Regions from separate parts of the Streptomyces sp. 4N124 genome, predicted to be linked through region 2. Evidence: riboswitches for the same ligand, from Rfam matches in the RefSeq annotation. Region 2 holds a riboswitch; each other region holds the start of a gene.

Region 1 (4,467 bases), on a different contig from region 2:
TCACGGCGTGGTCATCACGCATCACCACCCCGACCACCACGGCCTGTCCGCCAAGGTCCGTGAGGCGTCCGGTGCGTGGATCGCGATGCACGAGGCGGACACGGCACTCGTACGACGGGCCCGCTCGACCGGTCCCGGGCGCTGGGCCTCGTACATGACCGGCAAACTCACCGCGGTCGGCGCCCCCGAGGAACACATCGCGCCCCTGCGCACCCCACGCCTCCGCTCCGGCGTCCCCGGCCTCTCCCCCGCCCTGCCCGACCGCGAGATCGTCCCCGGCGAACTCCTCGACCTCCCCGGCCGCCGCCTGCGCGCGATCTGGACGCCGGGCCACACACCGGGCCATGTATGCCTGCACCTGGAAGAGGAACACCCCTCCCAACTCCCGGGCCACGGCCGCCTGTTCTCCGGCGACCACCTGCTCCCCGAGATCACCCCGCACATCGGCCTGTACGAGGATCCCGACGACGCCACCGTCACCGACCCCCTCGGCGACTACCTCGACTCCCTCGAACGCGTGGGCCGCCTGGCCCCCGCCGAGGTCCTCCCCGCCCACCAGCACACCTTCACCGACGCACCCGCCCGCGTACGGGAGTTGCTCACCCACCACGAGGACCGCCTCACCAGCCTCCTCACCCTCCTCGCCGAACCCCTCACCCCCTGGCAACTCGCCGTACGCATGGAGTGGAACCGCCCCTGGGACCAGATCCCGTACGGCTCCAGGAACATCGCCGTGTCGGAGGCGGAGGCCCATCTGCGCAGGCTGGTGAAGCTGGGACGGGCGGAGGCGGTGACGGGGACGGATCCGGTGGCGTATGTGGCGGTGTGAGCTGCCGGCGTGCGTAGGTTTGGTTGATGACCATGGATGACCTTCTGGCTGCCGAGCGCGCCTGTGAACGCCTGATCATCGACTTCGTCCACCGCCTCGACCTCGGTGAACCGTCGTCCGTCGCCGACCTGTTCACCGAGGACGGCAGGTGGGAGTGGCCGGAGGGCGAGCGGCTGATCGAGGGACGGGACGCATTGCGGGAGTACTTCTGCTCCCGCCCCGCCGACCGACTGTCCCGCCGCATGATGACCAACATCCTGGTGACGGTGACCTCCCCGGACGCGGCGACCGCAACCTCGTACTTCACCACCCACCGCATCGACGGCCACAAGGGCGGCATGGCACCGGCGGGTCCCCCGGTCCAGGTCGGCCACTATGAAGACGCCTTCCGCAGGTCCGCCGAAGGCACCTGGCTGCTGGCCTCCCGGACCCTCTTCCTCGCCTTCGCCGGGCCGACGCCTAGAGCATGAGCGACCGGATCAACGCCTCTGCGTCGCCGAGGAGTTCGACCTCCCGAAGGCTCATCGTCGGGTTGGCCGCGCGCCGTCGCCGGGCCTCTGTCAGGGCGTCCTCCGTGAGGTGGGAGGGGTCGGTGAGGAGGGCGGTGAGCAGGGTGGTGGCGGGGGCGGCGAGGGGGGTGTCGGCGACGGCGACCTGGGCGAGGATCGTCGACGAGATGGCCCAGTCCAGCGCCGGGTCGCCCTCCTCCGTGTTGGTCCAGTCGATCACTCGGGGGCCGTCGGCGGTGAGGATGACGTTCTCGGGGTGCAGGTCGAGGTGGAGGATGCGGGCCGTCTCGGAGCGGCGGGCGGGGATGGTGTGCAGGTCGCGGAGGAGGCGGGCGAGGATTGCGCCGGCCTGCTCCGGACCCAGCGAACCGGCGACGCACGCCTCCAGCATCGTCGGGCCCGACAGGCGTTCCATCACCAGGTCGGTACGTGAGGAGTCGGACAGGCGCACCTGCGGGACCGGGTAGCCGTACGCGCGCACGTGCTCCATCACGGCGCCCTCGGCCGCCGCGTTCCCCCACCCCTGCCGGCTGCGGCGCAGGACCCACGCCGCGTCGATCTCGTACACGTCGGCGTCACGGCCGGAGCCGAGCAGTCTCCCCGGTGGCTGCATGCGCCGAACCTAGCCCGGCGCACAGCCGCCCCTCAGCCGTTCGCGTACGGGCCGGTAGAGTGGGCAGGTCGTCATCACACCCGTACGGGGGGAAGCCGGTGCAAATCCGGCGCTGACCCGCAACCGTGAACCGGTCGTCGAAAGCCGGTGAGCCGGACTGCCCCGTGCGGATCGTGACCGGCTCAGGTGTACCGGCAACCGGCCGGTGCACGGCACCGTCGAGGTATACGGAGCCGAGCCGCCCGGGGTGTCCCGTGCTGCCCGGCTCCCTGCAGGGAGAGGCACCCGCCGATCATGAACGTCCGCCGCAGCGCCGCGGTCCTGGCCGCCCTCGTCGCGATCGGCGCGGCCACGCCCGCCGTCGCCGCCCCGTCCCCCTCCCCGTCGGCAGCGGTACCGGACGGGCTGTACGGCAGCACCGACCCGACGTACGACGGTGTCTGGCGCCAGTCACTGGCCCTGATCGCGCAGATCAAGTCGGACGTGAAGCCCGCGGCCCAGGCCATCGACTGGCTGCTCGGGCAGCAGTGCGAGAACGGGGCGTTCGCGGCCTTCCGCGCCGAGCCCGCCAAGGCCTGTGACGCCAAGGTCATGGTCGACACCAACAGCACGGCCGCCGCGGCCCAGGCCCTGTCCCTGGCCGGTGACGGCGATCACATGGACGTCGCCGTGAAGGCGGCGCAGTGGCTGAAGTCCGTGCAGAACAAGGACGGCGGCTGGGGCTACACCCCCGGCGGACCCAGCGACGCCAACTCGACCTCCGTCGCCATCGGCGCCCTCAACGCCACCGGCCAGGACCCCGATACCGCGGTGACCGGCGGCAAGTCGCCCTACGACGCCCTGCGCGAGCTGGCCCTGCCGTGCGCCGACGGCGGCGCCTTCGCCTACCAGCCGGACAAGAAGGGCAAGCTGACCGCCAACGCGGATGCGACGGCGGCGGCCGTGGTCGGCATGAAGGGCATGAGCATGGAGTCGGCGAAGACCGCCGCCGACACGGACCTCACCTGCGCCGACGCCACCCGACCCACCCCGGACCAGGCCGCCGCCAACGGCGCGTCCTACCTGGCCGAGACGGTACGCAAGGACGGCTACCTGAAGTCCGCGCTCGCCGGCGCCGAGGACCAGCCCGACTACGGCAACACCGCGGACGCGGTCGTCGCCCTCGCCGTGACGGGCGGCCCGAAGGCGGCGCAGAAGCCGCTGACCTGGCTCAAGCAGAACTCCGCGGCCTGGGCCAAGCAGAACGGCCCCGCCGCCTACGCCCAGCTGATCCTCGCCGCCCACGCCACAGGCACCGACCCCCGCGACTTCGGCGGCACGGACCTGGTCAAGCAGCTCAACGCGACGGGCCCGGCCCCGCAGACCACCGACCAGGCCGCCGCGCCCGCCGAGGAGAGCGACGACGACTCCTCCTCCAACGTCTGGTGGATCGTCGGCGTCGGTCTCGTCGCCGGTATCGGCATCGGCTTCCTGCTCAGCGGCCGCACCAAGAGGCAGCAGCGGTGAGGCTCCGCCGTGCCGCGGCCCTGCTGCTGACGTTGCTCGTCCTGGCCCTGGGCACCGGGCAGGCGCAAGCCGTCGGCTACCGCTACTGGTCGTTCTGGGACCGGGACGGAAACACGTGGACGTACGCCACGCAGGGCCCGTCCACCGCAGTCCCCTCCGACGGCGACGTCCAGGGCTTCCGCTTCGCCGTGAGCGAGGACTCGGCAGACGCGACCAAGCCCCGCGGCACCGCCGACTTCGCCTCGATCTGCGCCAACACCCCACCGAAGGACGGCAAGAAGCGGATCGCCCTGGTCCTCGACTTCGGTACGGCGACGGACGCGCCCCGACGAGAAACCCCACCACAGCCCCGTAGGGCTTGCGCGGTGGTCTCCCCCGACGCCACCACCGCCGAGGCCCTGGCCACGGTCGCCAAACCCCTCCGCTACAACACCAACGCCCTCCTCTGCGCCATCGCGGGCTATCCGAAGACGGGGTGCGGGGAGCCGGTGACGAGGGAGAACAACAGCACCTCGAAACCGACAGAGACAGAGGGCAAGGCAGAGGGCAAGAAGGACGGCGGTCCGTCGGTGGGACTGCTGGCGGGCGCGGGGGTGGTGGCCTTGCTGGGCGCAGCGGCGGTGTGGCAAGCAAGGCGGCGCCGGAATGGCTAGTCGCCAATCTGCGGAGCCTGCGGGCAGTCGTGCCGCTGGGGCGGCACGGGTGGGCGCAGGCGGCACCCGGCCAGCGCCGGTAAGCGAACCCACCCCCCGCCACCGACCCCGCCCCCAACTCCACCCCGGCGCCTGGTGGCTCTGGTCCCTCTCCCTCGGCACCGCCGCCACCCGCACCACCAACCCCCTCCTCCTCACCCTCCTCATCGCCACATCCGCCTACGTCGTAGCCACCTGCCGCGCCAACACCCCCACCGCCCGCTCCTACACCGCCTTCGTCAAACTCGCCCTCGCCGTCATAGCCATCCGCCTCCTCTTCGCGATCGCCCTCGGCTCCCCCATCCCCGGCACGCACAC
Region 2 (4,467 bases):
GCGCCTCGGCGTGTCCACCGGTGACGAGTTCCTCGAGAGAAGCGGAGCGCAGGGTGGCCAGGACGCGGAGGCGGCGCCCCGCCGGGTGTGCGGCGCGGGCCATCGGCAGCAGCACATCGAGCAGGGCGCGGGCGTCGGAGGGACGCGCCCCCACCGTCTCCTCGAACTGGTCGAGGAGGATGACATGGCCTGCCGTCCCGGCCAGTTCGAGGATCCGCGCACCGAGCAGGGTGGCCGTTTCCGGATCGCGGCCCAGCCGTTGTGCCAGGTCGCGTGCCGGTGGGAACTGCCCACCGACCGCCTCTGCCAGAGTCCGCACGGGATCCGTGTCCGGCTGGCCCGCGAAGTCCGTCACCGTGTGGCCGGCGGACCTGAGCAGGGGGAGCACCCCCGCCCGGACCAACGACGACTTCCCCACCCCCGATGCCCCGGCCACGGGAACGAAGGGGTGCGCGCGGAGGGCCTCGGCGATCCGTTCGCTCTCCGCCCGCCGGGCGAAGAACACCCCCGCGTCCTCCTCCCGGAAGGATTCGAGGCCCCGGAAGGGACAGGCCAGGTGCGCAGGTTCCAGCCCGAGCAGCAGCGCGGTGGGGATGAGGTACGCGGTCGTCGCCCCGGAGCCGACGTCCGCGGCCACCGTCATGCCGACCACACCGCCCTGCTCGATGTCCCAGACCGGCGCCCCGCTGAAGCCCTGTCCGACGGGCAGCCCGCGACGGGACTCGGTGGGCTCCATGGAGGTCCAGCCCCTGCCGACGGGAGCCCGGAGCCGGCCGTGCGCCCATAGGCCATGGTCGTCGGAGCGCAAGGGGAAGCCCAGCACTCGGAACCGGTGGTCCCAGACCGCCGTACCGCCCGCGAAACGCACCGGAGTGGTTCCGGGGACGATGGCCTCCAAGGCCAGTAGCGCGATGTCACCCCCGCCGTCCCCGGCGACCGGCCGCCAGTGCGTCACCGTCGCCGTCAGCCGGGCCGAGGGCGGGGTCAGCAAGGGGAAGTCGAGGGTCACCGGTGCGGCGGGCGGGGCCGGATCGGTGTCGGACGTGCCCAGCGCGTTCGCCACCACATGGGCGCAGGTGCACAGCGTCCGCTCGGCGATCAGGAAACCGCTGCCCGTGACCTCTCCGTCGCCGTTCCAGAACCGTGCGATCCCCCGCGTGAGTTCGTCGTCAGACGGCAGCGTCATCATCACGCTGCCCCGGGATGTCGGTTCGGTCCGGATTCGGCCATTCCATGGTGACCGTGAAGTGCGCCTCGGTGGAGCCCCGTGCCACCACGACCCCCGCCTCGGCGCTGAGCGTGATCCCGAACTCCACGGTCACCGAGCCGGGCGGTCTCGGCAGCCCCTGCGCACCGTCCAGTACGGCGCCGAGGGCAGGACGTACCCGGCCCAGCGCCTGCTGGAGAGTTTCGGCCGCGCCGGCGACCACTCCGCCACGGGACACCCGCTGCACTCCGGCCGGGCCGTCGCCCGCCACCTCCAGCAGCACGATCTGCCCGTCATCCAGCAGCATTTCGCCCACGTACGTCACCGCGCGTCCCCTCCCGCGTCCGTTGCGCCCCCTATGGCGCGTACGTGATATTCCAGAATCTCACCCTCCGTGATCACAAGCCGGATCATCGAATGCCGCCCGCCCGAGGGGAATGCACCACGAGTCACCCACAGCGCACCGGTCGGCGTGGTAGCGATGTGGGCTTCTGCACACTCTCCCCGCGCAGGTCAACGGCAAGTTGACGGCCCTTCCAACCCCGTGGTGGACTGCCGGGGCCATGTACGGCGGCAGAAGAGGAAGCCGGTGTGAGTCCGGCGCGGTCCCGCCACTGTCACCGGGGTAGAAAGCCCCGGGAGCCAGGAACTCTCGCCGCCGGTCTCGTCGAACCAGGGCGTGGACACCCTGAGTGAGGACATATCGCGATGCTCGGCTGCCGTTCGAGGTTCAGTACCAGGTCTCTGTCTGACCCCGCGGTCGGCTGAGCTCCATGCCCGCCGATCGCGACTTCGCGTACGGCGCCGCCGCCGGACTCCTCGGCGACCTGCTGCTCGGCGATCCGCGCCGGGGGCATCCGGTCGCCGCGTTCGGGCGGGTCGCCGGGGCCGTGGAAAAGGTGTTGTGGCGCGACCATCGCGGGTGGGGCGCGCTGCACACCGCCGTGTGCGCCGGTGGCGCCGTGGCCGTCGGGGCGCTCGCCGCTCGTGTCGTGCGTACGTCTCCCACCGCATCCGCCGCCCTGACCGGCGCCGCCACCTGGGCGGTCGTCGGGGGGACTTCGCTCGCCCGGGAGGCGCGGGGCATCGGGCGTGCGCTGGAGGCTGGGGACGTCGAGGGGGCTCGGGCGCGGCTGCCGCATCTGTGCGGGCGGGATCCGCAGGCGCTGGATGCGGACGGGATCGCCCGGGCCGTGGTGGAGTCCGTCGCCGAGAACACCTCCGATGCCGTCGTGGGGGCGCTGGTGTGGGGCGCTGTGGGTGGCGTTCCCGGGCTCGTGGGGTTCCGGGCCGTGAACACGCTCGACGCCATGGTGGGGCACAAGTCGCCCAAGTACCGGCGGTACGGCTGGGCTTCGGCCCGGCTCGACGACGTGGCGGGGTGGCCGGGATCGCGGCTGACCGCCGTACTCGCCACCGTCGCCGGCGGTGACCCCCGTGCAGCCGTACGAGCCTGGCGTGCCGATGCCGCCCAGCACCCCAGCCCCAACGCCGGGCCCGTGGAGGCCTCGTTCGCGGGGGCGCTCGGCGTGCGGCTGGGCGGGACCCTGTCGTACGGCGGACGGGTCGAGCACCGGCCCGTGCTGAACGGGGCCGGGCGCACCGTCGGTACGCAGGACATCGAAGCGGCCGTACGGCTGTCCAGGCGCGTCGGCTGGCTCGCGCTCGGCGTCTGTGTCGCCGCGCGCCGCATCGTGAAGGGGCGTACCTCATGACAGGCGGTGGACTCCTCGTCGCCGGCACCACCTCCGACGCCGGCAAGAGCGTCGTCACCGCCGGGATCTGCCGGTGGTTGGTGCGGCAGGGGGTCAAGGTCGCGCCGTTCAAGGCGCAGAACATGTCCCTCAATTCGTTCGTGACCCGGGAGGGCGCGGAGATCGGGCGGGCGCAGGCCATGCAGGCGCAGGCCTGTCGCGTCGAGCCGACCGCGTTGATGAATCCCGTGCTGCTCAAGCCCGGTGGCGAACAGAGCAGTCAGGTCGTGCTCATGGGGAAGCCCGTGGGGGAGCTGAGTGCGCGGGGGTATCACGGGGGGCGGCAGGAGCGGCTGCTCGGTACCGTGCTCGACTGTCTTGCCGAGTTGCGGGGCACGTATGACGCGGTGATCTGTGAGGGGGCCGGCTCTCCGGCCGAGATCAATCTGCGGCGGACCGACATCGTCAACATGGGCATCGCCCGTAATGCCGGGCTGCCTGTGCTTGTGGTGGGTGACATCGACCGCGGTGGTGTCTTCGCCTCCTTCTTCGGGACCGTGGCGCTGCTTTCGCCCGAGGACCAGGCACTCGTCGCCGGGTTCCTCGTCAACAAGTTCCGGGGCGACGTCAGCCTGTTGGAGCCCGGCCTCGACATGCTGCACGACCTCACGGGGCGGCGGACGTACGGCGTCCTGCCCTTCCGGCACGGCCTCGGGATCGATGAGGAGGACGGGCTGCGGGTCTCTCTGCGGGGGGCGGTGAGGGAGTCCACGGTCTCCTCCCCCGTCGGCGCTGACGTGCTGCGGGTCGCCGTCTGCGCCGTCCCGCTCATGTCCAACTTCACCGACGTCGACGCCCTCGCCGCCGAACCCGGCGTCGTGGTGCGGTTCGTGGACCGGCCGGAGGAGCTGGCGGACGCGGACCTGGTGGTGATCCCGGGTACCCGGGGGACCGTCCGCGCGCTGGAGTGGCTGCGGGAGCGGGGCCTCGCGGACGCCCTCGTGCGGAGGTCCGCCGAGCAGCGGCCCATCCTCGGTATCTGCGGTGGATTCCAGGTCCTCGGCGAGCACATCGAGGACGAGGTCGAGAGCCGGCGCGGGCAGGTCGAGGGCCTCGGGGTGCTGCCCGTCCGCGTGCGGTTCGCGCGGGAGAAGACCCTCACCCGGCCCGCCGGTGAGGCTCTCGGCGAGCGCGTCGAGGGGTACGAGATCCACCACGGGGTCGCCGAAGTCGGCGGCGGGGAACCCTTCTTGGACGGCTGCCGGGTCGGCCAGACCTGGGGTACGCACTGGCACGGCTCGTTGGAGTCGGACGGTTTCCGGCGGGCCTTCCTGCGTGAGGTGGCCGCCGCCGCGGGCCGCCGTTTCGTACCGGCCCCCGACACTTCGTTCGCCGCGCTGCGCGAGGAGCAGCTCGACCGGCTCGGCGATCTGATCGAACAGCACGCGGACACGGACGCGCTCTGGCGGCTCATCGAGTCGGGCGCGCCGCAAGGACTGCCTTTCATTCCACCGGGAGCGCCCGCATGAGCACAGTGTTGTTGTTGTCGACCGCCGACACGGATCT
Region 3 (4,467 bases), on a different contig from region 2:
CATAGGGCCCCTCATGCCCCATGACGATGCCGAGCCTCCCGTTGCGGGTGTCCACGACATACGACCCGACCGGCGGCCTCACCGCAGAACCGCCGTGAGTCGCTGCGCGGCCTCCACGGAACAGCGGCCCAATTCGACGAGCGGACAGGGCGCCTCCCGCGCGAGACTTGCCGGGTCGATCCGCAGGGACGGCAGAATGATTCCTGCGTTTTTCAATGCTGCCCGCAATTCCTTCACTGCTTCCTCCGCCTCTTCGACGCAGAGCGCCGAGTGCTGTGCCTTCACGTGGTTCCCCTCCCTTTTCGGGTTTTACGCTTCGCAACTCAAGGGTGGCGCACCACATCTACACTCGGCAGGAGTCTGTGCTCTACAAGTGCGGGGCAGTACAAGGGGGTTGAACTGTGGCCAACGGTTCACGTCAGGCGGCATGGGAGTTCTTCGGCACGGAACTGAAGCGGCACCGGGAGGACAGGGGGCTCACTCAGGTCGAGTTGGGGGCGCGCGTCTTCGTCTCGGGCGCCTATATCGGGCAGTTCGAGCAGGCGATTCGAAAGCCGCAGTTGGATATCGCCCAGCGGATTGATGAGGTACTGCAAACCGACGGTATTTTCGAGCGGGCGTGGCGGAAGCTCATCGACGACAAACGGTATGCCGATTACTTTGCGGCCGTCGTGGAACTGGAACGGACGGCAACGAAGATTGCGGAGTTCGCGCCCACTGTGGTGCCGGGCCTGTTGCAGACGGCCGCCTACGCGCGGGCGGTCACCATCGCGGCCAACCCGTTCGTCACCGACGAGTACGTGGAGGAGAAAGTTACGGCCCGCCTGGAGCGCCAGCACATCCTCAAGGACGCTACAAGGCCGGAGTATTGGGTGATCCTGCATGAGGGCGTGCTGCGCAGCCCGGTGGGCGGCCCGGAGGCCATGGCCAAGCAACTGGAGCACATCGCGGCACTGATGCGCGAGCGCAAGGTGTGGGTGACTGTTGTGCCGTTCGCGGCTGGAGCGCATGCGTCGATGGGCGGGTCCCTGAAGCTCATGGAGTTCGAGGACGCACCGCCGGTCGCCTATACAGAGACGGAGTATTCGGGAACGCTCATCGACGACCCGGCCATGGTGAAGCGCACCCAGCGCACATACGATCTGCTCAGGGGCGCCGCACTGTCGCCGTCGGCGTCCCTGGCCCTGCTCGAATCGGCGGCTGAGGACTTCAGACGATGCGCGAGTACGACCTGAGCAACGCCCACTGGCGCAAGAGCAGCTACAGCAACGGCCAAGGCGGCGACTGCGTCGAGGTTGGCGACGAAATCCCCGGCGTCGTACCGGTCCGCGACAGCAAAGTCGCCGACGGCCCCGTCATCCTCCTCGGCGCCACCGCCTGGGCGGCTTTCATCCGCGCCTGCTAGTCTCCCCGAGCCTCCTGCGGGGGAAGTCCGGTGAGAGTCCGGCGCTGACCCGCAACGGTGTGTGCGTGGCCCCCTGGGGCCGACGCGCAAGCCCGATTACCCGCAGGCGGTTTGCCAGCCCATTGACCGCTCGCCGAGGACTGCGAGCCGAGGCGAAGGACCGCCGAGCGTGCGCCCCTCTCCAGGCCGAACACCTGTGCCGCTGTTGGTTGCTGCCCTCGCGATCCTGCTCCTCGTCTCCCTTGTCGCCGGCGTCGGGCTGGGGGCCGCCGGAGTCGGCTGGGGCGACGTCATCCGTTTCCTCGGGGCCGGGTTCACCGGCGGAACCATCCACGCCGCGGACGTGGCGTCGTACACGATCGTCTGGGAGATCCGGCTGCCGCGTGTCGTGCTCGCCGCAGTCGTGGGGGCGGGGCTCGCGACGGTCGGGGTGGCCGTGCAGGCGATGGTGCGCAATGCGCTGGCCGATCCGTTCGTGCTGGGGATCTCGTCCGGTGCCGCTGTGGGGGCCAACGCGGTCATCCTGCTCGGGGCGTTCGCGGGGCTCGGGGTGTGGGCGCTGTCGGTGTCGGCGTTCTGCTCGGCGCTGGTCGCGATGGCGATCGTGTACGCCGTCGCCCGTTCCGCGACGCACGGGCTGACGCCGCTGCGGCTGATCCTGACCGGGACGGCGCTGGCGTACGGCTTCGAGGCGCTGACCACCGTGATGGTGTTCGGCGCGGCCAGGGGCGAGGCGGCCCGGTCGGCGATGATGTGGCTGCTGGGGAGTCTGGGCGGGGCGACGTGGCCACGGGTGCCGATCGCCGCCGTGACCGTCGTCGCCGGGTGGGTGTGGCTGCGGTGGCGGGCGGAGGCCCTGAACGCGCTGGCGATGGGGGACGAGACGTCGGCGACGCTGGGCGTGCAGCCCGGGCGGTTGCGGCGGGAGTTGTTCCTCGTCACGGCGGCTGTGACCGGGACCGTGGTGGCGGTCAGCGGGGCGATCGGGTTCGTCGGGCTGATGGTGCCGCATGTCGTACGGATGCTGGTGGGCGCTGATCACCGGCGGGTGCTGGCCGTCGCGCCGCTCGCCGGGGCCGTACTGCTGGTGTGGGCGGATGTGCTGTCCCGGCTGCTGCTGGCGCCCGCGGAATTGCCGGTCGGGGTGATCACTGCGGTGGTCGGCGTCCCGGCCTTCCTGCTGCTGATGCGGCGCGGCGGCTATGCGTTCGGGGGGCGCTGATGCGGCTCGATGTGGAGGGCGTGACGGTCGAGGCGGCCGGGAAGCGGCTCGTCGACGAGATCAAGCTCACCGTGGACAGCGGGGCGTTCGTGGGGCTCGTCGGGCCCAATGGGAGCGGGAAGTCGACGCTGCTGAGGTGCGTGTACCGGGCGCTGCGGCCGGCTGCCGGGGTCGTACGGCTGGACGGGGACGACGTACACACGCTGGATCCTCGCGCCGCCGCGCGGCGCCTCGCCGCGCTGCCGCAGGAGTCGTCCTCGGAGTTCGACTTCACCGTCGCCGAGGTGGTCGGGATGGGGCGGCTGCCGCACCGGGACCGTACGGCGGCCGAGGACCGGGCGATCTGCGCGGAGGCGATGCGGTCCACCGGCGTGGACCATCTGGCCGACCGTGGCTTCCTGGCCCTGTCGGGCGGGGAGCGGCAACGCGTGCTCATCGCACGGGCGTTGGCCCAGCGCCCCCAGGTGCTGGTCCTTGACGAACCGACCAACCACCTCGACATCGCCCACCAGTTGGACGTGCTGTCCCTGGTCCGGGCAAGCGGCCTGACGGTGCTGGCCGCGCTGCACGACCTCAACCTGGCCGCCGCGCACTGCGATCTGCTGTACGTCGTCTCGGCGGGCCGGATCGTCGCAGCCGGGCCGCCGCACGACGTCCTGCGCCCGGACCTGCTCGCCGAGGTGTTCGGCGTGCGCGCGCATCCCGTCCGGCATCCGGAGACGGGTGCCGTGCAGTTGCTCTTCGACCTTCTCCCGCCGTCGGATTAAGGAACTCCCCGCATGCGTAAGCCCGTTGTTGCCGCCACTCTCTGCCTCGCCGCCCTCGCCACGGGCTGCGGTGCCGAGGTCGAGCCCTCGCCGGACTCGAAGGCCGCGGCGTCCGTCACCCTCACCAACTGCGGGCGCAATGTGACATACCACAGGGTCCCGGAGCGGGTCGTCACCAACGATGTCGGGATCACCGAGCTGATGTTCGCGCTCGGCCTGGAGGACCGGATGGCCGGGTTCGCGATGCCCGACGACAAGGGAGACCTGGACGCGGTGCCGTGGAAGGACGGCTACGACAAGGTGAAGTGGCTGTCGAAGGACCAGCTCACCAAGGAGAACGTCCTCGACGCCCGCGCCGACTGGGTCTTCGCCGGCTGGAACTACGGCTTCCGCGAGGACAGCGACTTCACCCCGGACGCCCTGCGCAAGCTCGGCATCTCCTCGTACATCCTCACCGAGTCCTGCCGCAACGGCCGTACGGAGACCTCGCGGGGCATCATGCCGCCGCTGGACGCGCTGTACGAGGACCTCACCAACCTGGGCAAGCTGTTCGGCGTGGAGAAGCGGGCGGCGGCGCTGATCTCCGGCTTCAAACGCGAGGTGGCGGAGGTGAAGGCCAAGGCTCCGTCCGATTCCCCCAAGGTCTTCCTCTACGACAGCGGCGAGGACCAGCCCTTCACCTCCGGCCGCTACGCCGCGCCCGACCAGATCATCAGCGAGGCCGGCGGCAGCAACGTGATGCACGACCTCAAGGACTCCTGGACGACGGTCGGCTGGGAGACCGTGGTGGAACGCAACCCCGACGTGATCGTGATCTGCGACTACGGGGACGTGAGCGCGGAGCAGAAGAAGAAGTTCCTGCTGTCCTACGCCCCGCTGCGGAATGTCTCCGCCATCAAGCACAAGCGGATCTTCACCCTCGACTACGTCGACCTGGTGGAGAGTCCGCGGAACCCGTCCGCGATCGCCCGCCTCGGGGAGTACCTGCGGACGACGACGCCCTGACCCGGAGGCCGGGACCGGTCCCGGCTCGCCCGTGGTCGAATCTGCGCCCGTCAGCAGTACAGGTCACG

The links. Region 2 has a riboswitch for cobalamin ahead of ACTWQO_RS28705 (cobalamin biosynthesis protein). Riboswitches for the same ligand answer to the same signal wherever they lie in the genome.
Region 1: another riboswitch for cobalamin. It lies ahead of ACTWQO_RS39105 (prenyltransferase/squalene oxidase repeat-containing protein); the one in region 2 lies ahead of ACTWQO_RS28705 (cobalamin biosynthesis protein).
Region 3: another riboswitch for cobalamin. It lies ahead of ACTWQO_RS38005 (FecCD family ABC transporter permease); the one in region 2 lies ahead of ACTWQO_RS28705 (cobalamin biosynthesis protein).

What each region holds. Positions count from the first base shown of each region.
Region 1 covers NZ_JBQQBS010000058.1:59,203-63,669, reverse strand. The annotation lists gene ACTWQO_RS39120 (MBL fold metallo-hydrolase) at 1-829, shown strand, start outside; gene ACTWQO_RS39115 (nuclear transport factor 2 family protein) at 856-1,299, shown strand; gene ACTWQO_RS39110 (phosphotransferase) at 1,289-1,951, opposite strand; cobalamin riboswitch at 2,000-2,126, shown strand; gene ACTWQO_RS39105 (prenyltransferase/squalene oxidase repeat-containing protein) at 2,246-3,457, shown strand; gene ACTWQO_RS39100 (SCO2322 family protein) at 3,454-4,110, shown strand; gene ACTWQO_RS39095 (energy-coupling factor transporter transmembrane component T) at 4,160-4,467, shown strand, end outside.
Region 2 covers NZ_JBQQBS010000032.1:76,982-81,448, reverse strand. The annotation lists gene ACTWQO_RS28715 (nSTAND1 domain-containing NTPase) at 1-1,186, opposite strand, end outside; gene ACTWQO_RS28710 (CU044_2847 family protein) at 1,170-1,532, opposite strand; cobalamin riboswitch at 1,739-1,878, shown strand; gene ACTWQO_RS28705 (cobalamin biosynthesis protein) at 1,981-2,922, shown strand; gene ACTWQO_RS28700 (cobyric acid synthase) at 2,919-4,430, shown strand; gene cobN (cobaltochelatase subunit CobN) at 4,427-4,467, shown strand, end outside.
Region 3 covers NZ_JBQQBS010000055.1:31,150-35,616, reverse strand. The annotation lists gene ACTWQO_RS38025 (hypothetical protein) at 1-82, opposite strand, end outside; gene ACTWQO_RS38020 (hypothetical protein) at 79-285, opposite strand; gene ACTWQO_RS38015 (helix-turn-helix domain-containing protein) at 402-1,235, shown strand; gene ACTWQO_RS38010 (DUF397 domain-containing protein) at 1,217-1,405, shown strand; cobalamin riboswitch at 1,403-1,527, shown strand; gene ACTWQO_RS38005 (FecCD family ABC transporter permease) at 1,575-2,627, shown strand; gene ACTWQO_RS38000 (ABC transporter ATP-binding protein) at 2,627-3,394, shown strand; gene ACTWQO_RS37995 (ABC transporter substrate-binding protein) at 3,407-4,399, shown strand.